4 regions of the Aliiglaciecola sp. LCG003 genome follow, and region 1 is predicted to be linked to each of the others. Evidence: predicted binding sites of a transcription regulator. Region 1 holds the regulator's gene; each other region holds the start of a gene.

Region 1 (7,631 bases):
ACCAGTTGAGTCGCTGCTCGGGCGTGAAGGCCGAGTTTGTTGACGATAACCATTTTCCTTTCACAACGGATCAACGGTTTAATTCTCGGTGACGGATCTGAACATCTGGATGGGACGCCCCAAAGGTCTTGGCTAAGGATTCGGCCACAAATACCGAACGATGTTGACCCCCAGTGCACCCGATAGCTACTGTCACATAACTGCGATTGTTACGTTCTAGGTGGGGCAGCCATGTGGAGATTAAGTTTTGGATTTGCCAAATAAATTTAGTCACTATAGGTTGAGAGCCAAGAAATATTTCAACCGCAGCATCAAGGCCCGTAAGATGTTTTAAATCCGGCTCCCAGTGTGGGTTGGGTAAGAAGCGGGCATCAAACACATAGTCGGCGTCTTTAGGGATCCCGTACTTAAAGCCAAATGATTCAAATACCAATACTAATCTTGAGCTCTTTTTACCTAAGATACGTTCACGAACTAATTCAGCTAGTTGATGTACCGATAATTTATCAGTATCCAGGTATAAATCGGCTCGCTCAGCGATAGGCGCTAATAGCTGTCCTTCGGCTTGAATTGCATCAGACAAAGATTTGTTCTGGCGTGAAAGAGGGTGCAGACGACGGGTTTCGCTGAATCGTTTTATCAGCATATCGTCGCTGGCATCTAGATAGACAATGGTCATATCCCAAGTGGAGGGTAAGTAGTCAAGTATCTCTACTAATTCCCCCGGGATCTTAGGTAAATTCCGTACATCGATACTGACTGCCACCTGATCGTATTCGTCCACCACTGTGTGAGTAAGGGTGGGTAGTAAGTTGACCGGAATATTATCAACACAGTAATAACCTAAATCTTCTAAGGCCCGCAGAGCGATAGACTTACCTGAGCCAGAACGGCCACTTATGATGATCAATTTCATCCAATGATTGCCTCATACAATTGCCCATCAGTCTCGCATTTTCGGAGTACTTTAAGGACTTCCTTATCACTGAGTCTAGTTGCTATGGTTGCCAAGGTTTGCAAATGCCCTTGGGCTTGTTCTTCAGGAACCAAAATGGCGAAGAAAATGTCAACCGGACAATTATCTATAGCATCAAAGGCTATAGCGGGTTTACAGGTTATTAATATGGCCAAAACCTTATCAATGCCTTGCAAACGGCCATGGGGTAACGCAATGCCATTACCAATTCCAGTGCTACCAAGTTTTTCACGACTTAACAGGCTCGTAAGTATATCGGTTTGATCAATGTCGGGCAGCTTTTGGGCTGCGAGTTGACTGATGATTTCTAATATACGCTTTTTGCTCGTCCCCTGAACTGCACAGCTTGTGCAGTCAGGAGTAAGTATGTCTCTAATTTCCATTAAGATTCAAATTTTAGGTTAATGGCGCTTAACTTTTTCCTTATGCTTGATCACCTGTCGATCAAGCTTGTCAATCAAACTATCAATAGCCGCATACATGTCGTTATGCTCAGAAGTGGCGAAAACTTCGCCTCCTGTCATGTGAACGGTTGCTTCGGCTTTTTGATTGAGTTTCTCGACATTTAGGATTACATGAACATTGTTTATATGGTCAAAATGTCGTTCTAACTTAGTAAATTTCGTGTCTACATAGTCTCGCAATGAATCTGTAATTTCTACATGATGGCCAGTAAGGTTAATTTGCATAAAGCGTCTTCCTTCTGTTGATGAGCCTACAGCAGGCTCTTGCGTTGATTAGACGGTGGGATCGAAAGAGACTCCCGATATTTTGCTATGGTCCGTCGGGCAACCTGTATACCTTGGTCAGCCAACAGTTGAGCAATTTTGCTATCGCTTAATGGTTTCGTCGTAATTTCAGACGCTACCAGCTTTTTAATCAGAGCGCGTATGGCGGTAGATGAACATTCTCCACCTGAGTCAGTCGCCACGTGGCTTGAGAAAAAGTATTTTAATTCAAAAATCCCACGGGGTGTATGCATATACTTTTGCGTAGTTACCCTTGAAATGGTTGATTCATGCATGTCGACCATTTCCGCGACGTCATTTAACACCATAGGTTTCATCATTTCCGGGCCGTGCTCGAAAAATCCAATTTGCTGTTGAACGATACAATTGGCCACTTTTAACAAGGTATCATTTCGGCTTTCAAGGCTTTTAATAAACCATTTGGCTTCTTGCATATGAGAACGGATAAATTGGCTGTCACTGGTATTTTTGGCACTACGGCTCATTGCTGCATATTGCTGATTCACGTTTAACTTGGGCAAGCTGTCTGGATTTAATTCGACTTGCCATCTGCCACTTTTTTTCATTACCGTTACATCAGGAATAACATATTCAGGCTCACCAATAAGTAATGCACTTCCAGGACGTGGATTCAATGTTTGCAACAAGCGCATGGCTTCCCGTAACTCTTCTTCTTTCAAACGCGTCTTACGCATAAGAGTACGATAATCTTTACTGCCGAGAAGTTCCGCATGCTCACCAATTAATAATTTAGCCTCAGCTAACCAAGGTGTGTCCGCTGAAAATTGATTGAGCTGAATCATTAGGCATTCTTGTGGGGAGCGAGAACCTGAGCCTATGGGATCAAACATTTGAATGCGCTTGAGTACGCATTCTACTTCGTCAAGCTCTACTTCATCATCATCGAGACTGGCTAACACCTCTTCGGTGCTCATGGTTAAATAGCCAGATTCATCAATTGAATCAATAATTGCGGTAGCGATGGCGATATCTAAATCGGAAAAATGAGTGAGGCGCATTTGCCACAACAAATGATCTTGGATGTTGTCTGTGGTTTCACCTTGAAATATTTGGTCATCATCACCACCACCACCGCTGATGGAAGCCGGAGCGGAAGACGCGCTAATGTAGTCATCCCAAGTACTATCAATGGGTAATTCGTCAGGTAAATCGTTTTTCTCTAATGCCTCATTTGTGTCCATAGTGTCGGCACTTGCAGAGATAATCTCGTCCGCTTCGTTACCATTATTTTCAGCTAATGCAGCGTCACCGCTAGGGCCATCAGAGCCTTCTTCTATCTCCAATAACGGATTAGACTCAAGCGCCTCTTGTATTTCCTGTTGGAGATCAAGGGTCGACAGTTGCAGCAATCGAATAGCCTGCTGAAGCTGCGGAGTCATTGTGAGTTGTTGGCTAAATTTTAACTGTAACGAGGGTTTCATTTATTTTTTAAGTTCTTACTCAGTTAGCCAGAAAGCTGTGGGTTAAATTCTTGATACCTTAACTATAGCTTGAATTGCTCACCAAGGTATACATCTCTCACTTGTTGATTATTTAATACTTCTTCTGCGGTGCCTGATGCGATCAGTTCACCATGACTTACTATATAGGCTTTTTCACAGACATCCAAAGTTTCCCGAACATTATGATCCGTTATTAACACCCCAATACCTCGCTCGCGCAAGTGTTGAATAATCTTTTTTATATCATTTACCGAAATAGGATCAACACCAGCAAAAGGTTCATCAAGCAGAATAAACTCGGGGGATGCAGCCAAGGCCCTGGCAATTTCAACTCGTCGTCTTTCGCCACCAGACAGGCTCATTCCTAAACTGTTTCGAATGTGGTTAATATTGAATTCATCTAACAAAGAATCGGCTTGTTCTTCTCGCTGTGTAGCGCTTAGCTCTTTGCGGGTTTGCAAAATAGCCATAATATTTTGATACACAGTAAGCTTGCGAAAGATGGACGACTCTTGAGGTAAATAACCTATACCTTCGCGGGCTCTGATATGCATGGGCTGAAAGGTCAGTTCTTTCTGATCAATCATGATCTCGCCTTTATCCAAGGGCACCAAGCCCACTATCATATAGAATGTAGTGGTTTTACCCGCGCCATTGGGACCCAACAAACCGACAATTTGTCCAGTGGACACCTCTAAGCTAACGTCGCGTACTACTTGTCTAGATTTGTACGCTTTGGCTAGATTGGTTGCTCTTAAGGTAGCCATTAAGGTTTTTTATCCTGTTCAAGTTGCTGCTCAGATTCTTTATCATCTGATTTTTTGCGTAAACTGTCCGGCTGAAAAATCGCGGTTACTCCACCTTCACCGTTGTCGCTGCTCTCTGCTACCAGTTGTTCCAGTTCCATATTAAAGATAATCGACTCACCCTTAACTAAACTACTATCCTGATTCAGCTCAGCATTTCCAGAAAGGGTTAGGGTTCTGCTACTGACTTCATATTTGATTTCATTCGCAGCGGCACTTATGGAGCCTCCATCATCAAGTTTCTGGGTATACTTGGCAGGCTCTCCTCTGGCGATGAAAATTTCTTTGCCTTCCCCTAGGCCGGCAATGACTTCTACTTCATCCGCTAAAATCTCCAACGAACCTTGAGTGATTTTGACATCTTTGCGAAAAATGGATGTTTTGGTTTTGCCATCAAAAAAATTAGATTGAGAATCGACTTTTATGGGCAGTTCAAAGTCATTTTCGTCAGCTAATGAAACTTGGCTGCTGGCGATGAAAAATATTAGTGCACTAGCGCGGAGCATATTGTGTTTGGACATGATCTTTTAACTCATATTCTTGTGTGGCTAAGTTTGCTGAAAAGCCATTGCTCATGACAACAAAATTTTTGCCGTTAATTTGTACTGGTTGATCTGACATCATGGTCTTGTCTCCCAGATTAATTTCTAAAAATTGAGTCTTGATGGTTTGGATAAATCCACTTTCGTCCAAGCTGCGGATTTCAACATCAGTTTCCAATTGAATTCGGTTGTCGTCGTACAAGGTTCCTTCTGTCGCCTCAACATGCCAAGGGTTTTGTTGATCCGCCACATATATGGTGTAACGTGGCTGACTAAAGAGTGTGAAACCTAATAACTGATAATGTTCCATCTTTAAGGCAAATACTTGGTGATTAATTTCACCAAACTCATTGTACAAAGTACTGCGCATGTTACGTGCTTGATAGTTAGGTCGCCAAGACTCTTCGTTAGTTTCATTGGTGTTTTGTGGATCTGCGCTCATCCAGCTTGGTACATAAATCAATAAGACCAACAAAAATAATAGGCCGATACTGATAGTTATTCGACTCATGTGCTACTTCCGTAGACATGATTTAACTTATTATTGGCGAACAAAATCAAATCGCACACTTCACGCACGGCCCCAGCGCCACCATAGGTACGGGTCACATACTCGGCTTGTTGACGAACATAGGGGTGGCCATTGGGTACGCTAAAAGCGACATTGCTTTCTTGGAACATGCCAATATCTCCAACGTCGTCACCAATGGAGGCTACATTTTCTTTTTTAATTCCCAAGTGGCTGATCATCTTTTTTACGGCCGATTTTTTGTTTTCTTCGCCTTGTACAATCAAGGATACACCTAAGGCGGACATTCTAGTCTCAACTATGGCAGATTCTCGGCCGGTGACAATAGCCACTTCTACACCGGTTTTTAGCATCGCTTTGATACCATAACCATCTAAAGTATTAAATGCTTTGAGCTCTTCCCCACTGTTACCCATGTAAATATTTCCATCAGAAAACACGCCATCCACGTCACATACCAGTAGTTTTACTTTACTCAGCTTACGGATAAGGTTGTTCTTTACCGGACCATACAGGGTATCAATAGTCGACATTATAGCACTCCAGCTTTGAGCAACATGTGCATATTTAGCGCACCTACAGGTAAGTTGTTGTCATCCACTGCGAACAGTGCGCTTATTCTGTGCTTTTCCATTAGATTCAATCCTTCAACTGCAAGCATATCTGCTCGGCCGGTTATACTATTAGAGGTCATGACCTGTGAGACGGCCGTCGAGTGAATATCGATTCGATTGTCCAAAATGCGGCGTAAATCACCATCAGTGAAGATACCCCTAAGTAGACCTTCATCATTAATGATGCCAGTCATACCTAGCCCTTTACTGGATATTTCCATTAGTGCGCTACTAATGGTCTGTGCTTCTTTTACTAGAGGAAGCTCACTGCCAGTATGCATAATATCTTCGATAGTAAGTAATAACCGCCTACCTAAACTTCCACCTGGATGAGACAGGGCAAAGTCCGCCGGAGTAAATCCATTAGCATCCAGCAGGGCGACCGCCAGTGCATCCCCCATGGCTAAGGTTGCGGTGGTGCTAGCGGTAGGAGCTAATCCTAACGAACAGGCCTCTTGTTCAACTTTGACACACAACACTGCATCAGAATACTTAGCTAATGCGCTGTGTTTATTATTGGTCATGGAAATAATTGGAATTTTAAGCCGCTTGACGACAGGTAACAGATTCAACAACTCAACGGTTTCACCAGAATTAGAAATGGCCAGTAAAATGTCGCGTTCACTAATCATGCCCAAATCGCCATGGTTAGCTTCGCCAGGATGCATGAAAAATGCCGGTGTACCTGTGCTAGCCAACGTAGCTGCTATCTTTTTGCCGATATGTCCAGATTTCCCCATCCCACAAACGACTACTTTGCCGGTGCAGTTAAGCAGTAATTCACAGGCTTTGTCAAAGCTGCTATCGATATATTGTTGCAGCTGCAAAATAGCCTGAGATTCAATCTCAAGCACCTTAATCGCTGACAGTCTAAACGGTGAAGACATACTTAGTTTCACTTAATTTAGTAGAATAAAAAGGCGCAATAGGCGAAATAGCACAATATTAGTGCCACACCTTCCCATCGGTTGATTCGTCTGGTGCCACGAAGATTGAAACTAAAGGCTATCATCAGACTCGTGATGAATAACATCGCATAGACATCTCGGCTAGCGACGTTTTCATCAATGAAACCAGGGGCAAATAACCCTGGCATGGCTAGTACGGCTAACAAATTAAAAATATTCGAACCTATGATGTTACCCAAGGCTAAATCATCTTCGCCTTTCAATACCCCGGCTATACTTGCTGCAAGCTCCGGTAAACTTGTTCCCAGCGCTATTATTGTCAAACCTATTACCAGCTCGCTCATACCGAAGAAGCGAGCAATCTCTACCGCTGAGCCGACCATAAAGTGCGCACTGACAGGTAATAAAATCAGTCCAATTATCACCCAAAAAATAGCTTTAGAGGCAGGTACGCCAATGGGAATTTCGTCTTCTGTTTCTGCTTGCAGTGGATCATCTTTTTCCACATTCATAGAGATAAGGGTTAACCCTCCTATGCTGACGAAAAATAATATGATTAGGATGACACCTTCATTGAAGCTCAGGTAATTATCTGACAAGAAATACATGGCTAATAAGGTCACGGCCAATAGCACCGGCATTTCACGCCGTACAGTAGTTGATGAAACAATTAGAGGTTTGAGCAGTGCGGTTAGTCCAAGGACTAAAGCCACGTTGGTAATATTAGACCCTATGGCATTACCCACAGCGGTATCTGGATTATTGGCCAGTGATGCAGTGGCTGAAACTACAATTTCTGGTGCGGACGAGCCCATGGCAACTATGGTCAAACCAATTACCATAGAAGATACACCGATATTTTTGGCCAGTGCTGAGGCACCAAATACAAATCTGTCAGCACTCCAACTAAGTACAGCCAAACCGGCAATAAAAATAGCTACTTCTGTTATCACTTCATCAATTCTTTGGAAAACAATGGTATGATTATCTCAAAATTCACAGGTATTTCCTATTGCGCTGTTCAATATTATTTAATTCATAATA
Region 2 (7,631 bases), 1.9 Mb from region 1:
TAGTTAAAGATTGGGGTGATAATTGATATGCGTCTATCTCGATATCTAGTTCATCAATACATTTACCGGCAAGATCGGCTATGGGTTGTTGAGAAAATTGTGCAGGCAGGATCACCTCAACTTTTACCGCTCCGCCCGCACAAGCAGATAGGTCGTTTTTTAGACGACGATGTAATTCGTGGCTAGAGGGCAGTCGAGTTTGGTTAAAGCTATTCAAATACAGCTTAAAGCTTTTCGATTCGATCAAATTTGGCGTATCGAAGGGTACGGTACAGCGTAACATTGCCACTTGCGGTTTGCCTTTACTGTTGAGCCAGGATAACTCGTAGCCATTCCATAAATCCTCTCCCCAAAAAGGTAGCTCGCCAGTCAAGCCGATTTCGTCACGGCTTAGACTGCGGGGGACAGCTTGCAGGAGCTCAGGCGCATAAGTTTGAGCATATTCAACTGCTTTCCCCAAGGAAAGCTGCGCGAGGATATTATTTTTTTCGGGCTTATCACCGGAAAGTTTTGTCATTTAAAGGTCTCAATAGATAAACTGTTTAAAAATTTGAATTATAAGAGAGTGTAGCCTGTGGGAATTCATTCAGCACTAGATAGATTTGTAACCGATTATATCCAAGCCCATCACGATGCATCCCAGCCTATGGTGCTTCAATTTGACCAAAACTGGCCATCTCCCTGTTATCAGCAACAAGGAGAGCAAGATGAATGGGTCCCTTGGTTGCCGGTTCGCCAAAATCAGCATGCCACCCTAACAGATTTTGAGCAAGCGCTGGATCTTAAAGTAAACCCGCAACTAAGCGAGTATTTTACCTGTTACTGGAGTGAAAATCTCAATGCCAAGACTCCAAGAGGAAACTTACAGCTGTTATTGCCATGGAATCAAGCTGATTTTGAAAGACTTCAGCAAAACCTGATTGGCCACGTATTAATGAAGCGGCGTTTGAAGCAACCCGAAACCTTATTTTTTGCCGTGACTGACGAAGATGATTTTTTCATATCCATCGATAATGCCTCTGGCCGCGTGATGTTGGAACAAGTGGGTTTGGAGCCAACTGAAGTCTTGGCTGAAAATCTAGTTGAATTCTTACAACAACTGCAGCCTCGGATTTAACCTAATCTGCTGGTTTTGAGTTTAAAACTTGCACTTGTTGCAGCAGGTTTTCTAGTTGTTTTTCCAGCTGGTCAACCCGCTGGCTCAGTGCAGTAAGCTGAATGTCGGGCGGGACTGATGGCGCTTCATGCTCGACTTCATCTAGCTTAATATCGGCAAATTGCTGGGGAGCATCATTCCAACGTCTTAGCACACCTATAATTTCGGGCAACGGCAAGGGTCTATTGGCGGATTTTTTAATGAGGGCCACTGAGGGCTTTTGCCCGTTCGACTGTATCTTACGGCACAGGTTGACGATGTAACTGAGGTTTTGAGACATGATGAAAACCGCTAAATTTTAGTGAATAACGCATATTATCAAAGTAAGTTATTATTTACTTTAAAAAATATTGTTTAAAATCAAAATCTTAAAAGTTGGCCTTATATTTGTATAGATCACAGTTAATTAAACACTGACATTTTTGAAAAGGAATAATAATGAAAAAATCGTTACTTGCAGTCGCCTTTATTTTACCCATCGCCCTGAGTGGTTGTGTTATCTCGGTAGACGGAGATGGTGATTCATCCTATCACTCTGACTGGGAAAAAAAGGAACAGAATAACCGTAGTTACATTGCTAATTTGACTACAAACTCGACGATTAAAAGCATCAGAAATCGGATGGGAACGCCTGATTTTAGTGAGTTGCATCAACAGCAAGATGACGAAATTCAAGTGTTGTTTTATCGCACTCAACGAGTCAAGGGAGACAGCGTCACCACTAAAGATGAATGTACACCTTTGGTGTTCAAGAACGGTTTGCTAATTGGCTGGGGCGAAGCTGCGTATAATACGCTCTAACACCCCAACCTAGATTTGAACTAATTATCTCAAACGGATGTTGAGTTGGTCGATCAGTTCGGCCCACTCGGCATCTTCTGCCCATTCGGAACGAATAAAAGTAGCCTGTGATTCAGACCAAAAGGACGCGTCTTCTAATCTAGTCGCAGGATCTAAGCCTGCGTGGGCCTCAAAAAATGCTTCCATCGACTCTTCGTCATGATCCAAACCTAATTGCATAAATAGGTCTTGCATAGAAAGATTGTCAGCTAACATAGTTGAACTTCTCCTTATTTTTGATTGTCGTCTTTATAAGTGCCATATTGAGTATACAGGTTTTTTCACATCCCATACGGTATGCCTAAAATAATTAACATTAACAACTTGTTAACATGCGGTTAAAATTTAGGTAGAGTAGCTAAAAAGTAACCGAGAGCCAATTATGTCCAATACTGCTGAACACTTAAACCCATTAGAACAAATCAAGGCGGTTTATCTGGCTGCGGAAGATTTAAAAATAGCCGCTTCCATACTCTATCAAGCTTATCATGATGATCCTTTATTTTTGGATATATTTGAAGCTGAAAGGGAAGGCTATGAGTCTCGTTTAAGGGGGGCAATTCGTGAAGAGCTGAACGCATTTTGGACGGCAAAACAACCCATGATTGGATTATTTGAACAAGGGCGTTTACTCGCAGTGGCTTGTTTGATTAGTCCCAATAGTGCTTTTGCACCTGGACGCTTTTGGCATTGGCGACTTAAAATGTTACTCACTGCTGGGTTTCTAGGCACCCGGCAAATGGTAGAAAAGGAACAACGAGTGCGGGAGCATATTCCTCATAAAACTTACCATATGTTGTCTTTTATAGGGGTTCATCCTGATCATCAACACCGAGGCTTGGGCCACGTTTTGATGAGTGCAATTGACAGCGTGATGTTAGAAGAGCCTGACAGTGAAGGTGTAGGTGTGTATGTGACCTTGCCCAAATGTTTGTCGTTCTTTGCTGATGGTGAATATGAAAATGTGGAAGAACTTAAAGTTGCACATATTAATGGTCAAATTATGTTCAGACCACGACCGAAGATTAATTCACTCCCTGCAGGTTAACCTACCCAGTGGTAACTCCTAAAATCACGGCGTGCGATAAGCGCGCTTTTTTATGTGCGAAATCTCTTACAAGTGTGTAGGTGAATGACGGAATAAAGGCTTACTACAAGGCGTACCAAATAGAATAACGCATTGTTATATATGTATTATTTAGTAGGAATTAGACTTTAGTATAATGCGTGCGTAAAAAAATCCATTTTTTACTATGGCGCGAAAAATAATTTCCTATATCTTTAATGGCGTCACAGGGAAATACGACGGGTCAGGAAGACATAAGGATAGCCCACGGACACATTCATTGGATGAACAAGTACGCTCATGAAGAGCAGAAATATGGAAGTTAAATCAAGGACGAATGCGAGGATCGCATTAGGGATAGACTAGGACAATCTCAGGATGAGAAATACTGTACGTTAGGATGTGCAGTTAAACAAGGATTAATGGAAAGGGACACATTCAGGACGAATGACTCACTTAGGATGAGTGAGATTAGAAGGAAAGGGGCGTATAAGGATGTAACTTGGGACGATCTAGTAGCGAAGGATAGCTGAGAGGGATGCTCAAAATTTTAAGGTGTGACAGTGCAAACTGCCACGCCTTTTCTCGTTTTAAAGCCGTAATTATAAATATCGCTTTATTTGAAGTTTTTGCTCATAGTTCAGTAAGCTCCACCGCTGTTTAGGGTATTTGCCTATTTGATAGAGCTTAATGATTCCCTAAGACTGTCAGTCAAAAACATTTAGCTTCGCCAGCAGCGGAACTGAAGGTACAAGCATAGCGCTGGTAAAGTTAATATTTAGCAATGCATCAATCCAACAAAAAGTAATCATTCTTCTTTATGCTCGAATGAGTATGTTGCAATATATAAAGATAATTTTTTCTGCATCCAAATTAGGTACCCCATTAACATGAACTCAGTTGTAATTGTCGGCTCTTCGGGCCATGCAAAAGTCATCATCGACATCGTGCAAAAAGAGGGTAAATATAAAATCGCCGGATTATTAGATCAATCCCGAAGTGTTGGTGAAGAAACGCTGGGCTACCCAGTTATTGGAAAGGAACAGGAGTTACCGGGGTTAATAAAGAGATATGGCATTGATGGTGCGATTGTCGCTATTGGCGATAATTTTGTGCGGGCTAAAGTTGTCGCTGCCATTAAAGACCTGTGTCCGGATCTTCCATTCGTATCCACGATCCACCCTAATGCATCTATTGGAACTGAGGTTTCAATAGGAGAAGGCACAGTGATCATGGCGGGGGCATCCATTAACCCATGTTCATCTATTGGACGATTTTGCATCCTAAACACTAATTGTTCACTTGATCATGATTCAATATTGCATGACTTTGCCAGTCTAGCACCAGGCTCTACGGCTGGTGGTAATTGCCATATAGGCCAATATTCAGCTATAAGTATTGGCGCGATTGTTATACATGGGATTCATATTGGTGAACACACCGTGATCGGTGCGGGCTCGTTAGTTAACAAACCTATAGAGTCATTTGTTGTGGCTTATGGGTCACCAGCGCTGCCGGTCCGAAGTCGCAAGGAAGGAGACAAATATCTTTGATTGGTGATGTTGTGGATTGTGTAGCGCTATCTAAGGTTAAGAATCGGCAGCTGTGCAAAATATTATCATTTAGCTAATTGCCCTAAGGTTGAATTCCAACCTTGACGTTTATATTTTCATATGCAATATTTCACATATGTCGAAAATGTTATGTGTTATTGATGGATCCCTGTAAATTTTATAAGTGTCTTGCCGATGTTTCCCGTCTGAAGTCTTTGTTGCTCGTATCTGAAGTAGAAGAGGCATGCGTTTGTGATTTAATGCAAGCACTCGAGCTTGACCAACCCCGAACCTCAAGGCACTTGGCTCAGCTGCGTAGGTGCGGAATATTGTTAGATGAGCGTCGCGGCAAGTGGGTTTATTACAAGTTGCATCCAGACTTGCCGCAATGGGCCCATAAGGTGATAAGGGATACCGCCAAACATAACCCTGACTATTTTTCTGGCCCTTTACAACGATTGAGAGCGTCAAAATTGGCAGCCTCTGCCTGCAGCTAATATAGGAACTAACATGAAAATATTATACATCTGTACCCATAACCGCTGCCGCAGTATTTTGTCAGAAGCAATAACCAACCAAAATGCAGCTGGGCTTATTGTTGCTAGAAGCGCTGGTAGTCAGCCCGCTGGGCAAGTACATCCCTTGTCACTTAGATACTTGCAAGAAACAGGCTATGCTATTGATGGGTTATCAAGCCAGTCATGGGATGATTTCGAGCAGTTCAATCCTGATGTGGTGATCACTGTGTGTGATTCCGCGGCAGGGGAGACTTGCCCGTTATATTTCACTCAGAGTATTAAGGTGCATTGGGGACTAAGTGATCCATCCAAAATAACAGGGACAGATGAACAGAAACATCAAGCATTCTTGGCATGCATAAGCGAAATCGCAGCTAGAGTAGAAGATCTTAAAGCTATTGCCAATAAACAATTAAAGGGGGATGCTTTACGGACTGCCTTGGCAGAGGTTGGCGCGAATTAATCTGCAAATATATCTGGGGTAAGCATACAGCTCATCTAATGAGAATAAAGCAACAATCTTTAATCGGTTGTTATCTTAGATCACACAATGCAATAGCTTGCTGGGCAACGGCTTAGTCAACGTAGGTTTATAGGAACAATAAATGGGATTATTTGAGCGTTATCTTTCAGTTTGGGTGGCAATAGCCATTGCCGTTGGAATCGTGATTGGAAGCATTGCACCGGAGTTTTTTTCGTTAATTTCTGGCTGGGAATTTGCCCACGTCAATTTAGTTATCGCTGGCCTCATTTGGTTGATGATTTACCCGATGATGGTACAAATAGATTTTTCTTCAATCAAAGATGTTGGCAAAAAGCCCAAAGGCCTGATACTAACCTTGATCATCAACTGGTTGGTTAAGCCATTCACCATGGCATTGTTGGGTTGGTTGTTTTTTAAAGGAATATTTGCCGATTGGGTCGACCCGCAAACTGCAAATGAATATATTGCGGGGATGATTTTATTGGGCGTGGCGCCTTGCACTGCGATGGTGTTTGTCTGGAGTCAACTGGTCAAAGGTGACGCTAACTACACACTGGTTCAGGTGTCTATTAACGATATCATCATGATCTTTGCCTTTGCGCCTATTGCAGGACTGTTGCTGGGTGTAACGGATATCACTGTGCCATGGGATACACTATTGTTGTCAGTAGTGCTTTACGTTGTGGTGCCTTTGGTGGCAGGTGTTATCACCCGTAAAGTGCTGGACCGAGCAGATGATCATTCCAAGCTAAATGGTTTTCTGGCCAAGATGAAGCCATGGTCAATAGTCGGCCTGTTAGCGACAGTGGTACTTTTATTCGGTTTCCAATCCGAAACTATCTTGGCTCAACCTGAAGCCATTGTACTGATTGCTATTCCACTATTGATCCAAACTTATGGTATTTTTGCCATTGCCTATTGGATTGCGAAGCGGATGAAATTGCCCCATAACGTGGCGGGGCCTGCCTGTATGATAGGCACCTCAAACTTTTTCGAGCTGGCAGTGGCTGTTGCTATATCACTATTTGGCCTGCATTCAGGGGCGGCGCTAGCCACAGTGGTTGGAGTCTTAGTGGAAGTACCTGTGATGCTCTCATTAGTGGCTTTTACCAATCGTACCAAGCATTGGTTTACTTAATAGACTTAGCTTTTTAACAAGTTATTTCTTTAGCCACTTGGCCAAGCCTTTTTGCAGCTCTTCAGCAATGATAGGTTTGGTCAGGTAGCCATCCATACCGGCAATTACGCATTTTTCTTCATCACCTTTCATGGCATTTGCTGTCAGCGCCACTATGGGAATATTGGGATCGAAATTAGCCTGTTGTGCTGCGCGAATTTTGCGGCTTGCCTCGTAGCCATCCATAATCGGCATTTGACAATCCATTAGGACGAGGTCGAAAGCCTTAGTGGCATTATTGAGTTGCTCGATAGCTTCTAATCCATTCGATGCCAACTCCACATGGCACCCCATATTTTTTAGCATCGCGAAGGCAACGGTCTGATTGATTGGATTGTCTTCAACCAGCAGAACGCGTGCGATATCTGCGTCAGAATGGGATGCATTGTGACGAGTAATCAAATCAAATGACTGCTTAACAGAGCGGCTTTGGATGCTAGTGCGATTGGACACCAGCACAATGGAGTTGATTAAGTCTAACGGCTTAACTGGCGCACTAAAGTAAGCATCAAAACCTACCTGTTGGTATTTTTTAGCATCACCTTTTTGACCATTGGGGGCAAGTACTATTAATTTTACCCCTGCGAATCTTTCATCGTTTTTGATAGCCTTAGCCAGTTCAGCGCCATTAATACCTTTGAGTTCAGCATTTATAATTGCTACGTTTATCGGCTTATTTAGCGGCTCACGAAGTGTCTTTAACGCCTGAGGCGCACTAGTGGTTTCTACTACTTCGATATTTCTAGCGCTAAGAATAGAGTTCAGAAATTTACGCTGTTCAGCATTATCATCCACCAACAAAATACGTAAACTAGCCAATTCTTTGCGACTAAAGAT
Region 3 (7,631 bases), 570 kb from region 1:
CAATACCGCCGGCAATTTTCTTGTTTGACATAATCACAGCTTCACCGCCCAACTCAGTTTTCACTTGTTTGAGCGCTTCGCGCATGTCTTTTCCAATAAAGCGTCTAATTTTCACATCGCCCCCTAACTAGCGAATACAGAATGTCTTTTTCGACAATCGTCATTTTATTGACCCACCGAACTGACAATCCGAATTTGCTTGTCGTTTGGTATTTCTTGGTAGGACAAGACGTGCAGTCCCATCACTGAATGTTTGAAGAACTTTGATAACACAGGACGTAACATGCCTGATGTCAACAACACTGCTGGCTCTCCTTCCAATTCTCGTTGTTGAGAGGCTTCACTGAGGGAATGTTGTAATTTCTCAGCTAATCCAGGCTCAATACCTGCACCATCTTCACCACCGGCTTGCAATGACTGGTGCAACATCTGTTCCAACTCAGGTGCCAAAGTTATGACGGGCAGTTCAGCTTCATTATTATTGATTTCTTGGACTATGAGTCTTTTCAGTGAAATTCGCACTGCTGAGACTAAAACATCAGGGTCTTGCGTACGTGGGCCATACTCACATAATGTTTGCACTATGCTACGCATATCTCTAATAGGCACACCTTCATACAACAGAGTTTGTAGGACTTTCACCACCGTACTAAGTGGTAACAAATCTGGCACTAAACCTTCGACTAATTTGGGACTTGATTTGGCTAACATATCAAGTAGCTGCTGGACTTCTTCATGGCCAAGTAATTGATAGGCATTATTGGTCAGCAATTGACTCAGATGTGTCGCCACCACAGTGGCAGAATCAACTACCGTGTAACCTAACGTCTGTGCATGTTCACGTTGCTCAGGGCGGATCCATACCGCATCCAAGCCAAATGCAGGATCTTTGGTCGCTTTACCTTCCAACTTACCAAAAACCTGGCCGGGGTTGATCGCCAATTCATCATCATGACTAATTTCAGCATCGCCTACGGTCACGCCCAGCATGGCAATAGTGTAACTATTTGGGCTCAAATCTAGGTTGTCACGGATATGCACGGGCGGGATTAAAAAGCCCAACTCTTGAGATAACTTCTTCCTGACCCCTTTAATACGGGTCAGCAACTCGCCACCTTGGGTTTTATCAACTAGCGGAATAAGCCTGTAACCCACTTCCAACCCTATGGTGTCAACATGCTGTACATCATCCCAACCAAGCTCTTTGATTTCAGCTGGTTGTAAGCTTTGTTCCGGCAACTTATCCAAGGATTTTGGTTCTTCCGCTGCCTTCTTAGCGCTCCAAGTATTGAAATAAGCAACACCACCCACTACGGCACTAAATCCTAAGAAAGCAATATGTGGCATACCTGGCACTATACCCATTACGAACAAAATACCCGAGGTCACATACAATGCTTTTTGATTACCCAATTGACGCTTCATTTCCGCGCCCATCTCTTGTGAGTCATTTTCACGGGTAACGATGATTGCGGTAGCTACCGATAGTAATAGCGAAGGTATTTGCGCCACTAGACCATCACCAATGGTAAGTAGAGTATAAATCTCGATGGCATCACCAAACGCCAAATCGTGTTGAATAATACCGATGAATAAACCACCAACAATATTAATCAACATGATGAATAGCCCTGCAACGGCATCACCTTTAACGAACTTAGAGGCACCATCCATGGAACCGTAAAAATCCGCTTCTGAAGTAATTTCTAGGCGTCTGATGCGGGCTTCATCTTGATCGATATAACCAGCATTTAGGTCTGCATCAATCGCCATTTGCTTACCTGGCATAGCATCCAAGGTAAAGCGAGCGCTTACTTCGGATATCCGCCCGGCACCGGCAGTAACAACTTTAAAATTGATGATCAGTAGTATGGCGAATACCACTATACCTACTGCATAATTGCCACCGATTACGACCGCACCAAAAGCTTCAATGACTTTCCCTGCCGCATCCCCACCTTCATGACCTTCCAGTAATACGATACGAGTTGAGGCGACATTCAAGGCAAGTCGCAATACCGTAGCGATTAGCAAGACTAATGGGAAGATACCGAAATCCACCGGTTTTTTGGTAAAAACCGATACCAGGATCACCATCAATGACAATGCGATATTAAAACTGAAGAGGATGTCGAGTAAAAATGCAGGCATTGGCAAGATCACCATACCCATAATGGCCAAGACCACCAGAGGTGCACCCACGCCACCAGTAAATTGCTTTACTTGATTTTTATCAACGCTATTTAATAAGCCAGTAAGTTGCATATAACGAGTTTTTGACGGTGTGAGAGAATAACAGTGGGATTGCAACAACTGAGCCAGCTTTTAGTAAAAGCCGTAAACAACAATATTTTAATAGTCAAAAATAAAAAACCCAGCCGAAGCTGGGTTTTCATCATTCAAAAGCGTCTTATTTAGCAGAAACTTTTCTGCGAACTAGTAGACCTAGGCCAGCTAGCATTAGCAATAATGCAGAAGGCTCTGGCACATAAGTAACAGCGCCAAGATTAGTTTCAGCAAACGCAACTGGGAATACGTCTTCGATATCACCGTTTACGTCATAGAAAATTTCATCTAACACCATGAAACCACCAAAAGCACTAAGCTCAAGCGCTAGTACGTAATCAGGTGAAGCACCGAAAAGGTTAAATTCGTCAACAAAAAAATCTAAACCTGCAAACGGATTGAACATATCAATACCGGCAGTTAATAGCTGAGGTGAAAACTCTGCTGATACAGCATCAGATAAGCCAAGGGACAAAGTACCAGGGCTAAGATCAAGGACGGTAGATTCAGCGCTTAAAAAGCCAAAGTCATCTGCATCATCAGTATTATAGGTAATAGAACCGATTAATTGGTTTGCACCTTCAACAATCCCGTAAGGGTTTGAATCTGCAAAATCAACAGACACATAGATGTCCTGTTTGATGATTGCGCCTGCACTGGCGGTCATAGACATGCCAAGAGTAGAAACGATTAAACCTGTAGCAAGCAAAACTTTATTCAAATACTTCATAAGTGGGCCTTATATTTTTTGTAATCTGGATTGGTGTATCCGATCATTCTTGTTGTTTTAATAATTGTTACGCGATCACTTTTTGTGAATGTGACCTCTACCGACTTTAAAGCAAATAACGAACCAATATTTATTTTCCATAAATTTCAACAAGTTACTATTAGGCTTGGTTTACTAATAGATAAATCCGTTAAAATTATTGACACTTTATTTAGTTTTCGGCGCCGCATCAGGCTGATCATCCTCATGTGAGGAATGATCATTTTCATCACTACTGAAGTCCGCATCATGTTCTTCGTGATCACCCACCACATCTTCCAACCTAACTTTATCGACGCTTCGGAAAGTATTGATGGGGCCGGCCAATGCATAAAGTGCAAAGACAAGGAATAAAATTAATGAAGGTTCTGTAGCCACCACCACAAATACCAACATAACCAATAGGATAGCTACAAAAGGCACTTTGCCATGCAGATTAAGTTCTTTAAAAGAATTGTATTTAAAGTTACTGACCATCAACAAACCAGCCAGACCTGTCACCAAAGCAACAATAATACCGTTATCACTTCCTCTAAGACCATATTCCTCACCTACCCAGACCAACCCTGCGACTAACGCCGCAGCCGCCGGGCTGGCTAAGCCTTGGAAGAAACGTTTATCCGCCACACCTAGCTGAGTATTAAAGCGCGCCAAACGCAGGGCAGCGCCAGCGACATAGATAAAGGCTGCTAACCAACCTATTTTGCCTAAATCAGCCAACCCCCAATTATAGGCAACCAGTGCTGGGGCCATACCAAAAGACACCATATCGGCCATTGAGTCGTATTCGGCGCCAAATTCACTTTGAGTATTGGTCATGCGCGCTACGCGGCCGTCCAGACCATCAAAAATCATCGCGATAAAAATCGCTACAGCCGCTGCTTCAAAACGGCCATTCATTGACGCTACAACTGCATAGAATCCAGAAAAAAGTCCCGCAGTGGTTAGCAAGTTAGGTAATAAGTAAATACCTTTACGTTTAGATTCAGTCATTAGTCCTCCTAAATTAGGCTCACAAGATACCATAACGTCTAGGATACGGTACAAGGGAAAAACAAGATTTTTCAAATAGAATAGCGATCCCTAGCGTAATTGGTTAGAATTGTGTCACTATTTACCGGCAGTGTGAAAGTTAAGTGTCTGGAATTTTTACACCAGCACTTTAGCTTTACCTTAACCACAGCGAATAACATTGAAAAGCCATTGTTTTTAAACGGTTTTATAAAACTGGAACAATAGTTGCTTAACTCGGATCAGAGATATTTTGAAATCGGTACGGTGACATCCGTAGCTTCGAAAATTAGGACGCACAATATGTTTAAAAGAGCAGTAACAGGTTTTTTTGTGTTATCGATAGCAAGTTTGGCTAACGCATCCACCACGACTTACACTCCGCAAGATTGGAATCTAACATCCTCTAATGTCAGCATCAGCGGTAACCAAATCTATAAATCTGCCGGGGCGAACGGTGTGAAAATCACCGCTTGGGCTAACTCTGGTAATTTCGGCGTATGTGGGACGGGTCCTGAATGTGATCCAGGTTCAGCATCTTACGACCAAGACCCCTTTCTTGAGCGTGCGCAGCTTACCAGTTACAGCAGTGGTATTGGCGCGATTAATGCCGACGACAGCACCAGTGATCCGCATCATGCATTGGATAACAAAGGCAGTAACACCAACTGGGCTGAGTTTGACATGGTATTGTTTGAATTCGATACCGCAGTAGAACTGACCGGTTTGCGTGCTGGTTGGGCAAGCAACGATTCTGATATGACTGTACTTGGTTACACTGGCTCAACCGCTTTAGATACCAATACACCTTTCGCTTCAGATGATAAATGGAGTGATCTTGTAGGCAAGGGTTGGGGCTACCATACTGATGTCATGAACCTTGGTGTAAATAATACTAAAACTATTGCTCCCGGTTTTGAATCTAAATATTGGTTAGTTGGCGTGTACAATCCAGTATTTACTGGCGCAACGAATAGCAGTTGGGATGCAGTCAAGTTAAGCATGGTTTCAACCAGAAAGGCTGACAGTCAAACTAGCGTGCCAGAGCCAGCTACTTTCGCCTTGATGTTGGCTGGTGTTGCAGCTTTATTGAGACGTAAAAAGACGGTATAAGCCAAATAATTCCAAGAAAAGACGGTTCGCCGTCTTTTTTTATGCCTGAAATCCCTGTGCTAAATGACAAATACCCCGTTTACCTTGATGTGCAATATGAATACATCTAATGTTATTCTTGCGCTTCAAGTCTATATGACTTGTTATACCCTACGGGTGTAAAAATCTCGACTTTGCTGTATGTTAAGCAGCTTAAATAAAGTTTCAAATCAAAATTTCATTGTGAGAATTAATGTGTTGAACGTATTGAAGGCGCTGACTTTTGTTAGCCTACTACTAGTCCCTTGTTATAGTCAGGCTGAAAACAGCAGCGAATATTATGAAAAAGCCTTGAAATCGTTTCAAGCCAATGATTTTGAAGCATCCTATATCCATTTGAAGAATAGTTTAAAAGAAAATGAAGATAACCTACCAGCCAAAATACTCATGGGTAGAGTGCTGCTTATTAGTGGGTATTTAGTTGAAGCTGAAGATGTATTACAAGAAGCACTCAGTGCCGGCGCCGACCCCAGTCTAGTTGCAGATCCGCTAGGTAAGGTTTGGCTGTTCACCAATCAAAATGAAAAGATTGTCGATGCAGAATTTAACAATCTAACACCTCAAAGTAGCACTGATTGGCAAATCATTGTTGCCACAGCTCAACTAAATATGGGTAACATCGCCGGAGCGAGAAAAGAATACCAAAGCGCTCTGATCACTGAACCGACCAATGTCAGAACTTTAAACGCATTGGCCTCACTTGAAATCCGCGACGAAAATTATCCAACCAGTAAAGACTATCTAAACAGATCATTTATGGTTGAACCAAACAATCCGCAAACCTGGTTATTACAAGGTAATTATTATTTACGTCAACAGCAAATAGCCGAAGCCATCTCCGCCTACCAGAAAAGCTATGCCATTGACCCAGAAGACCCGGTTATCAAGCGTTCATTGGTGACGGCGCATTTACAAAACCAAGATGTCGACGCAGCGAAAGCCTTATTAAACAAAATACTAGAACAAACCCCAGGGGACCCGACAGCTATGCTGTTAAAGGCATGGTTGCTGGCCAAAAATCAAATGAGTGACGAAGCCGCCAAAGAGCTTGAAAATTTGAGCGCTCAGTTGGCTGGGTTGAGCGGTGAAGTGCTGCAAAACGACCCTTCTCTATTGTACGTTAGCGCTTTATCTGCTTATGCCCTACAAAATTATCGGCAGGCCAAAGTACACTTTATTCAGTATCTAACGTTCGTCCCAAACCATATTGAAGCAATTGCGTTACTTGCTAAAACCCATATTAAACTGAACGAACCCAAGCCCGCGCTGGAAGCTATGCAGCGTCATGAACGCCAATTAATGGAAAAAATTGACACCGCACTTTTGTTAGCGGAACTGTATCTAGCCAATGACAAGTCATTCAAAGCGGTTGATATTATAAGTCGCCTCAAATCCCAATACCCTAACGACCCCAGCGTCGAATTACTCGACATTAAAACCTTAATGTCTCGTGGAAAGTACGATTTGGCACTAGAAAAGCTGGATGCATCTGAACATAGCCAACGAAATATTGGTTATATTATGACTAGGACTCAATTATATATTGAGACCGGAAGGTTCGCGGAAGCTGATGCAATCGCGAATAAATTATTAGAAGTATCACCAGATAACATCAATTTTCTCAACCTCAAAGCGGCGATTCAAATTAAATTAAAACAGTTCGCAAAGGCTGAAGAATATTTAGATAAAGCTCTATTAATCAATCCAGAGCATTTCTCAGCCCGTTTTAACAAAGCCAATATTCTTAGCGCCAAGGGGGATCACGAAAAGGCGCTGAAGCTAGCCTTAGAATTGAATACTATTCAGCCAGATTCAGTTAATGTTTTAGTCTTGCTGGCCCGCAGTCAATTCAATAATGACGACGCCAATGCGGCAATTGATAATCTTAAACGAGTATTGGAAAAAGATATCGATAACTTGCCAGCCTTAGAGTTACTTACCGCCGTTTATACGCAGCAAGGTGATACTGAGAGAGCCTTACGTCAAATCAATATTGCGATCAAGACCCGTCCCGATGAACCCAAGTACCAAATGCAACGAGCACAACTTTATTTGACCTTAAAGCAGCATGACCGAGCTAAACGAGAATTGCGTAAGATCAATCAATTAGTTGAGAAGGATCCCGTAGCCCTAGTAGAGTTGAGTAAGATTCAATTTAGAGCTGGAGAACTAGACGATGCCAAGAAAAGCATTGCCGATGCGTATGCCATTCACCCAGACAGTTTCTTCTTGGCCACAGAATACGTTAGGCTGCATCTTGCTAGCAATGATTTGACCAGTGCCCGTGCCATGTTATCTAAATGGTTGAAGCTACGTGCAGGTGATCCACAATTGTTAGTTTTATCCGGCGATGTCTATAGCGCCCAGCAAAAAACAACTGAGGCGGCTCAGGAATATCTCAAGGCGTTGGAAG
Region 4 (7,631 bases), 1.7 Mb from region 1:
AGACTCTCACTACCAGTGGGGTGCAGACCAAAACAATTTTGACCCGAAAAAACAGATTCGTAGATAGCAACGGAAATTACTTTCTGGTGGGGATAATCCATGATATTACCCCTCGCAAGCAAATCGAAGAAAGATTAAAACGAGCAGCCAGTGTCGTCAGTCATGCACATGAAGGTATCATGATCACCGATTCCACAGCTACTATTATAGAGGTCAATCAGAGTTTTAGCCGTATTACTGGGTATGCTGAAGAAGAAGTGCTGGGTCAAAATCCAAGAATTCTTCAATCTGGTCGTCAATCAGCTGAATTTTACGGAGAAATGTGGCGTACCATCCTAGCAAAAGGCTATTGGCGTGGTGAGATTTGGAATCGTCGTAAAAATGGTGAGGTATACCCTGAAATGCTGACTATTAGTGCGGTGAAGAATACCAATGGACAGGTACAGCATTACATTTCACTATCAACCGATATTACACCAATGAAGGCGTATCAAGGACGGCTGGAGCGAATTGCCCATTTCGATCCCCTGACCAATCTCCCCAATCGCGTATTACTTGCAGACCGGCTAAGCCAGGCCATGGTGCAATGCCAACGACGTCAATTATCACTGGCAGTTGCATTTATGGACTTAGATGGCTTTAAAACCATAAATGACAGTCTTGGTCACAATGTTGGCGATAAGTTGCTCATTACCGTGTCTCAGCGTATGAAAGAAGCATTGCGAGAAGGTGATACATTAGCTCGAATAGGTGGTGATGAATTTATCGCAGTAATGGTTGATTTAGAAAAGATTGAAGATGGTGAGCTTGTTTTAAAGCGCCTACTCAAAGCTGTGTCTGAACCCGTTTCCGTGGGTGATGCAGTAATGCAAGTTTCAGCCAGTATTGGTGTCACCCTTTATCCACAGGATGGAGTAGATGCAGACCAATTGATGCGACATGCTGACCAAGCTATGTACGTTGCTAAACAAGCCGGTAAAAACCGTTTCCACCTTTTTGATACTGCACAAGATACAGCGTTCAAGACGCAGTTGGAAAGTATTGAAAATGTAAGCTTGGCTTTGGCTAAGGGAGAGTTTGTCTTGCACTTTCAACCAAAGGTCAATATGCGTACAGGCACAGTAGTAGGCGTTGAAGCATTAATTCGTTGGCAGCACCCAATCAATGGTTTAGTGCCGCCTATTGAGTTCTTACCTGTGATAGAGGGGCATTTGATTAGTTTAAAACTGGGGGAATGGGTTATCGACACGGCTTTGCAGCAAATTATTAAATGGAGAAGTGTGGGGGTAGACCTGCCGATTAGTGTTAACATTAGTGCATATCAGTTACAACAAAACAATTTCACTGCTCAATTAGCAGCAATATTAGCACTCAATCCTGAGGTCAATCCAAACTGCTTAGAATTGGAAATTTTAGAAACAACCGCATTACATGACACCTGCCAAGTGTCTACTACTATGAATGCATGCCATGATTTGGGTGTGCGTTTCGCTATAGACGACTTTGGTACAGGGTATTCTTCACTTACTTATCTTAAGCGCTTACCAGCGTACTTAATCAAGATTGACCAAAGCTTCGTGCGAGACATGCTACAAGATGATGATGATCTGGCCATCGTTGAGGGGGTAGTTGGATTGACCAAAGCTTTCCAGCGTAAAGTGATTGCAGAAGGAGTCGAATCCATCGAACATGGTGTTGCATTATTAAAACTAGGTTGTGAGTTGGCCCAAGGTTATGGGATCGCTCGACCGATGCCGGCCGCTGACCTTCCTGAATGGCTTGCTAACTGGAAAGCGGATGATTCTTGGCTTATCTGATATAGGTATTCCCCATTAATTAAGCGCCACTCTAACCTTACTGCTGTTAATTCCGTTCACAAGTACTGTTATCAAGACAACAATTTAAAGGTAATGGCTTCTGTTTTTAGATCATTTTGTCGACTGGCTTTAAATGTTAATAACATTGAATTCTAACGTGTTATTAAATATTCAACAAAAACAATTGGGTAACTTTGAAATATAGCTGTAACTATCTGACTTACAAGTCGTTTACCTTTGTGATACAGCATTCATACAGACACTAACGAAAATTTCATGCATAACTTTAAACACCTAAGAATGGTCTTAGGGTTTGGAGAATACTATGAAAAAGCTAATCGCAATATTACTTATGTGTGCTTGTGCACAGGTTAATGCGGGTTTAAAAGAGTCGCTAGAGTATCGGTTCGAAGGTGACGTTTTTTATGCGGGTTATTGCCAAGCTGTACTGGAGGACAATGTTAAATTAATGGAATCCAAAATCCGCTCCCACGTAGGGAAAGTCGCATCTACCCCCAAAGCCGTAACAAAAGCTATTTTGGCCCACAACGGCATTACTTGTGATGGGATGGATCTGGTTACATTTTCAAAACAGCGTCATGCCACAGAAATTTATGCTTATTTGCGCGCTAAAAATGACTAGTGCTCTACGCGAACACAATCATATTTTAACAAAATTCATAGCCTGCTTAGCAGGCTATTTTACAAAATAAGGCATCAATTTAGTTAACGCTTGCCCGTATATGGTGCGATGGGTAATAAATATTTCCGTAATTTCTGCTCTCAATTTATTGAAAAATCTAACCCAAACTTAATATCGCTATTTGTATCAATGCCTTAGCTTAATAACTCAGAAGAATTTCAGTATCCAAATCTAACTGGCCTGCGCTTTGCTTTTGACTGGTTAATACTAAATCACTATGTAAAACCCTATCACAAGGTTTAACACAGATATTGAACCCTAAAGCGAGACGCTAACCTGATGCCAGAACTAGCAGATAAAATGAAAGTGTTGCTGATAGATGTCGATTTGGCCAAGATTCAGGACGTGTCGGATGCCTTGTGCGACTCTAGATATAGTATTGCACAGCATCAGGGGCAGCCGGCGTCCCTATTGAAAATGGTGGATAGTCTACAACCGGATATTATTGTTATTGATATTGAAAGCCCTAGTCGAGATATGTTGGAGAGCTTATCAGCCATTTCGAACTTTAACCCAAAACCCGTTGTCATGTTTAGTACGCAAAATGACACTGAGGTTATTAACCAATCAATTCAATCTGGCGTGAGTGCCTATGTAGTCGGGGATGTGGAACCTAGTCGTGTTAAACCTATTTTGGATGCGGCTGTCGCTCGGTTTACCCAGTTTCATCAGATGAAAAATCAGTTATATGACACTCAGCAGCAACTCAACGCTAAAGAAATAGTTGATAAGGCGAAGCGTGCCTTAATCAAACAGAAATCATTGACGGAAGAGCAAGCTTTTCACTCAATGCGCAAGACTGCGATGGACTCTGGCCAATGCATAGAAGATGTAGCTAAAACCGTATTGAGCATATTAAACAATCTAGATACAGGAGCGAGAAGTCGATGATTTTGGAAACCACAGATATTAATTTGGGGTTTATTCCTCTAACTGATTCTGCCCCACTGATTGTAGCCAAAGAATTTGGTTTTTTTGCAGAATGGGGCTTAAATGTGAATTTATTAAAGCAGAACTCCTGGGCCACCTTACGAGATAAATTACACGCTGGCTTACTTGACGCTGCACAAATGCTGGCACCTATGCCGATTGCGAGTACCTTGGGGCTTGGTGTTGCGCCAACACCGGTAATCACCCCTTTGATCCTTAGCTTAAATGGCAATGCAATAACACTATCTGAATCCTTACATTTAGAAATATTACAAGCCAATAAAATATCCCATATTACCTTGCCGATGGCAGCTTATTTATTGCAAGAGGTTGTTGCAAAACGCAAAGAAACGGGGACCGCTAAATTAAGTTTTGCAAATGTATTTCCTTATAGTTGTCACTATTATCAATTGAGAGATTGGCTAAAATCAGGTCATATCAGTGACGATGATGTAGATATTGTTGTGGTCCCGCCAGTCAGTATGGTTAATTTTATGGAAGCCGGTGAAATTGATGGTTTTTGTGTTGGCGGCCCCTGGAATGCAAAAGCCGTGCGTTCAGGCATTGGTATAACAGCGTTAACATCTTTTGATATCTGGCAAGACTCCCCAGAAAAAGTATTAGGGTTACTTGAGTCTTACTATACCCAAAATCCTAATACAGTTTTGGCGCTATGCGCGGCTCTTAAACAAGCTTGTAGTTGGCTAGAAACCATACCTAATTGTTTTGAGGCTGCTCGAGTGTTAAGCAAGAGCCGTTACCTTGATGCACCGCTGGATGTTATCGCACCTTCGCTATTAGGAAGCTGTCTGACTCACAAATCCACAGGCCCACGCAGTATACCTTCATATAATCAATTTTCTGCTCGGCATAATGGTTCGATTAATCAGCCAGAGCTAGTTCGTGGTGAATGGTTATTAAAGCAAATGCATAATGCAGGACAGATAGATATCAGTACCATTCAGCCCTCCTTTGTTTCAAAAGTTTACCGGCCCGATATTTATCAACAAATGAAGAAGGTGTTGGACCAACATGCGTTAACTAACATCGATGAGGCTTTGAGGCACTTTGATGGTGCCCGTTTGCACCGTGTTATATCCTGATAAATCATTAAAACATAATGTCATATTTATAAATTATTGAATTTAATGGATAAATATTTCATGGCGTTCTTTCTGCTTAGGTAGTTTTGGGATAGATACCTGTGGCTAGGTCACCTACTATTTAACACCAAGGTCTAACGACTTTTATATTTACACCAGCCAAAAGAAAAATAAGACCTATTTAGTTAACGGCAGTTAAGCTGTTAATTGTTGGCAATGTCGCCTACACAATTTTTAGTGATCTGAAGTTTGTGTGGGCTTTTTTTTACCTTTTTTTCATGTGTTTAACATGTAAAAAGTGATACCAGTTAAATTATCTAACTGGGCATCATGGTTAAAAATAATCTGCGCTTGGTGAATAGTATGAAAACAATAAAAAATTAGCGGTAAAGGTCTGTTGTGCGGAGGCGTATTGGGCGTGCTAGCGCTGTGCACAGAAGCCTCTCAAGCATCAGTCGCATTTTACCAAGGCAGTGTAAAACTAGATATGCGCTTGCGATATGAGTCAGTTGACCAAGATAATGCCCTTGAAGACGCTGGTGCTTTGACCCTGCGCACCCGATTGGCGTTGGTTAGTCGTTACGTAAGTGGGATCTCCGCTAGCTAGAGTTTGAAGATAACCGGATTGTAATGGGGCAGGGAAACTACAGTTTGCCTGTAACAAGCTATCAGGCTGGTGAATATTCAGTAGTCTCCGATCCTGATTTTACCGCGCTCGATCAGGCTTTTATTCGTTATGCTAATGAAAAGCTAGATATTAAATTGGGTCGCCAAGTTATCACCTTTGAGAATCATCGATTTTTAGGTCACGTTGGATGGCAACAAGTCAGACAGACCTTTGATGGGCTCACGGTGAATTATGCTCCTGTTGAGCAACTTGCTATCAAATATGCCTATTTAACAAAACGGAGAATTTTTGCCCAACAAACAGATCTAGATGCTAAAGACCAGGTATTAAACCTTAGTTATTCATCTTCCGTTGGAAATTTAACCGCTTATAGTTATTTGCTAGAGATTAAACAACAAGCAAAGAACAAATTGGATACCTATAGCCTGCGCTTTTCGGGTCAACAAGCAGTTGAGCAGATAACTCTGCTTTACGCCTTTGAATATGCAAGCCAGCATAACCACACAGATATATCTGATTATGATGCTAAGTACTTTTTTGCTGAAACAGGCTTGCTATTCAATGGAGTCACCGCAAAATTGGCCTATGAAATACTCGGTTCTGACAATGGTGAGTTCGGCTTTCAAACACCTTTGGCAACATTGCATAAATTTAATGGTTGTTCAGATCAATTTTTAATGACGCCCTCGCAAGGACTAAAGGACATCTATTTAAGTTTATCTATGCCTATATTAGGAGGTACGGCCGTGGTTGTATATCATGACTTTTCCGCAGATGACGGTGTTACCGGCGCCGAGGATTTTGCTAGTGAAGTGGATTTGCAGTTCACCCGTAAGTTTAGTTAGCATTATAGCCTGGGTGTAAAGTGGCCGCTTATTCTGCGCAGGATACAAAAGTAGATACCAACAAACTTTGGTTGTGTTTTGCTGCTTCCTTTTAATCAGACGCTGATATACTTTGTGTTAACAGCAAAGTCACCATTAGGGCTCAAATGACTATTCAAATTAACTATATCGAAATACCCGTTAAAGATATCCAAAAAAGTAGAGTGTTCTTTAACCAAGTGTTTGGCTGGACTTTCGTTGAATATGGCGAGGAATATCTAGCGATTGAAAATGCCGGTGTAGCTGGGGGCCTATATTTGGCTGATACAACGGTTGCAACTGCTAGCGGTTCAGTTTTGGTGGTGATGTACACAGATAAGTTAGAACAGCTTGGTGAAACGATAGAGCAAAATGGCGGTACGATCACCAAGCCTATTTTCTCTTTTCCTGGCGGCCGACGTTTCCACTTTGTGGATTTAAACAATAATGAATATGCTGTCTGGAGTGATAAATAACAGCGAGAAACTAAACTATCTGTTTGTGTATATGGAATGCACCCGCCATCGGGGGGTGCATAATCCTGATACGTTCTGCTTGTTGCAATTAGTGTTAATGTTCTGATAACTCACGGGGTGTCAAGTAGCCATCGTGGTCAATATCCAATTCGGCAAAAGCTGCCGCGAGTTCAGGATCACTTGCTACCTCATCTGCACTGATACGACCATCGTTATTCATATCCAGCGCCATGAATCTATCATCTTGTGCCAGCGCAGAGGCGGCCAACACTAATGTACTAAATAAGATAAGGGTTTTCATATTGCTTTCTCCAAATAAAGTGAAAAGCTAAAGTTAGGATTAGGTGTAGATAGGGACAACAGTAGCGCTTAATTTGACAATTCTTGAGCCGTTAAATAACCGTCTTTATTTACGTCCAGCTCAGCAAAAACAGCTGATAGAGTGGGGTCACTTGCCGCTTCCTCAATACTAATACGACCGTCCACATCCAAATCTAAAGCCTTAATAGGATCATTTTGCGCCATCGCAGGGCTGACATCAAAGGCTAACATACTAATTAAAATTATTTTTTTCATGACACATTCTCCAAAAGTTTTTGAAAGTGCTCCCTTGCCTTAATAGCAAGAGAGCAGAATTGATGATGTCGTTACAGATTAGTGCTCAGCTAATTCGCTAGGACTAAGATAACCATCTTTATTAGTGTCTAGTTGAGAGAATTTAGCCGACAATTCTGCATCACTTACCGCTTCTTCGACGCTTATACGGCCATCCATATCCACATCCAGTGAGGCAATTTTATCTTCCTGTGCCATGACTGAGGTGGCTGAAAAGATTAGTGTACTAAGTAAAATTAACTTTTTCATATTTGATTCTCCGATACAGTTTTAAACAATTGCTATTGGTACATTGTTTGAAGGCTAGTTATTTACCTTCTATTATTTGCAGCAACTTTATTGCTACATACAAGGGTCATATCACTTACTGTGCCAAAATTATAAATTATATGTATAACAATGACTTATGTCAGGTGGCAGAAGCAAGCGGGGAGGGGAGTTGAAATTAGCTATGGAAATAGTCGATTTTTGTGTTCAATAGCAGACACTTAATTTG

The links. Region 1 encodes sigma-54, which starts transcription at its own class of promoters, with help from an activator protein. Its sites were predicted from a motif close to GTTGGCACGNNNNTNGNNT; they were not measured.
Region 2: QR722_RS05110 (DUF3192 domain-containing protein) is a predicted target of sigma-54. The motif match lies at 1,531-1,549, and genes of this name have one in related genera.
Region 3: flhA (flagellar biosynthesis protein FlhA) is a predicted target of sigma-54. The motif match lies at 2,305-2,323, and genes of this name have one in related genera.
Region 4: QR722_RS08825 (ANTAR domain-containing response regulator) is a predicted target of sigma-54. The motif match lies at 2,695-2,713, and genes of this name have one in related genera.

What each region holds. Positions count from the first base shown of each region.
Region 1 is NZ_CP128185.1:3,723,186-3,730,816, reverse strand. It holds gene QR722_RS16245 (HPr family phosphocarrier protein) at 1-53, opposite strand, end outside; gene rapZ (RNase adapter RapZ) at 71-916, opposite strand; gene ptsN (PTS IIA-like nitrogen regulatory protein PtsN) at 913-1,359, opposite strand; gene hpf (ribosome hibernation promoting factor) at 1,378-1,665, opposite strand; gene QR722_RS16225 (RNA polymerase factor sigma-54) at 1,692-3,167, opposite strand; gene lptB (LPS export ABC transporter ATP-binding protein) at 3,230-3,955, opposite strand; gene lptA (lipopolysaccharide transport periplasmic protein LptA) at 3,955-4,500, opposite strand; gene lptC (LPS export ABC transporter periplasmic protein LptC) at 4,487-5,047, opposite strand; gene kdsC (3-deoxy-manno-octulosonate-8-phosphatase KdsC) at 5,044-5,598, opposite strand; gene QR722_RS16200 (KpsF/GutQ family sugar-phosphate isomerase) at 5,598-6,566, opposite strand; gene QR722_RS16195 (calcium/sodium antiporter) at 6,584-7,540, opposite strand.
Region 2 is NZ_CP128185.1:1,215,939-1,223,569, forward strand. It holds gene queF (NADPH-dependent 7-cyano-7-deazaguanine reductase QueF) at 1-517, opposite strand, end outside; gene syd (SecY-interacting protein) at 575-1,117, shown strand; gene QR722_RS05105 (hypothetical protein) at 1,119-1,436, opposite strand; gene QR722_RS05110 (DUF3192 domain-containing protein) at 1,595-1,957, shown strand; gene QR722_RS05115 (DUF2789 family protein) at 1,982-2,212, opposite strand; gene QR722_RS05120 (GNAT family N-acetyltransferase) at 2,379-3,044, shown strand; gene QR722_RS05125 (acetyltransferase) at 3,953-4,615, shown strand; gene QR722_RS05130 (metalloregulator ArsR/SmtB family transcription factor) at 4,777-5,112, shown strand; gene QR722_RS05135 (arsenate reductase ArsC) at 5,126-5,596, shown strand; gene arsB (ACR3 family arsenite efflux transporter) at 5,739-6,755, shown strand; gene QR722_RS05145 (PAS domain S-box protein) at 6,777-7,631, opposite strand, start outside.
Region 3 is NZ_CP128185.1:3,152,234-3,159,864, forward strand. It holds gene flhF (flagellar biosynthesis GTPase FlhF) at 1-115, opposite strand, end outside; gene flhA (flagellar biosynthesis protein FlhA) at 166-2,265, opposite strand; gene QR722_RS13775 (PEP-CTERM sorting domain-containing protein) at 2,411-3,016, opposite strand; gene pssA (CDP-diacylglycerol--serine O-phosphatidyltransferase) at 3,224-4,048, opposite strand; gene xdp1 (exosortase-dependent surface protein XDP1) at 4,370-5,179, shown strand; gene prsT (XrtA/PEP-CTERM system TPR-repeat protein PrsT) at 5,414-7,631, shown strand, end outside.
Region 4 is NZ_CP128185.1:2,047,760-2,055,390, forward strand. It holds gene QR722_RS08815 (EAL domain-containing protein) at 1-1,817, shown strand, start outside; gene QR722_RS08820 (hypothetical protein) at 2,143-2,460, shown strand; gene QR722_RS08825 (ANTAR domain-containing response regulator) at 2,800-3,411, shown strand; gene QR722_RS08830 (CmpA/NrtA family ABC transporter substrate-binding protein) at 3,408-4,553, shown strand; gene QR722_RS08835 (hypothetical protein) at 4,966-5,160, shown strand; gene QR722_RS08840 (alginate export family protein) at 5,205-6,026, shown strand; gene QR722_RS08845 (VOC family protein) at 6,173-6,520, shown strand; gene QR722_RS08850 (EF-hand domain-containing protein) at 6,615-6,821, opposite strand; gene QR722_RS08855 (EF-hand domain-containing protein) at 6,890-7,096, opposite strand; gene QR722_RS08860 (EF-hand domain-containing protein) at 7,175-7,384, opposite strand.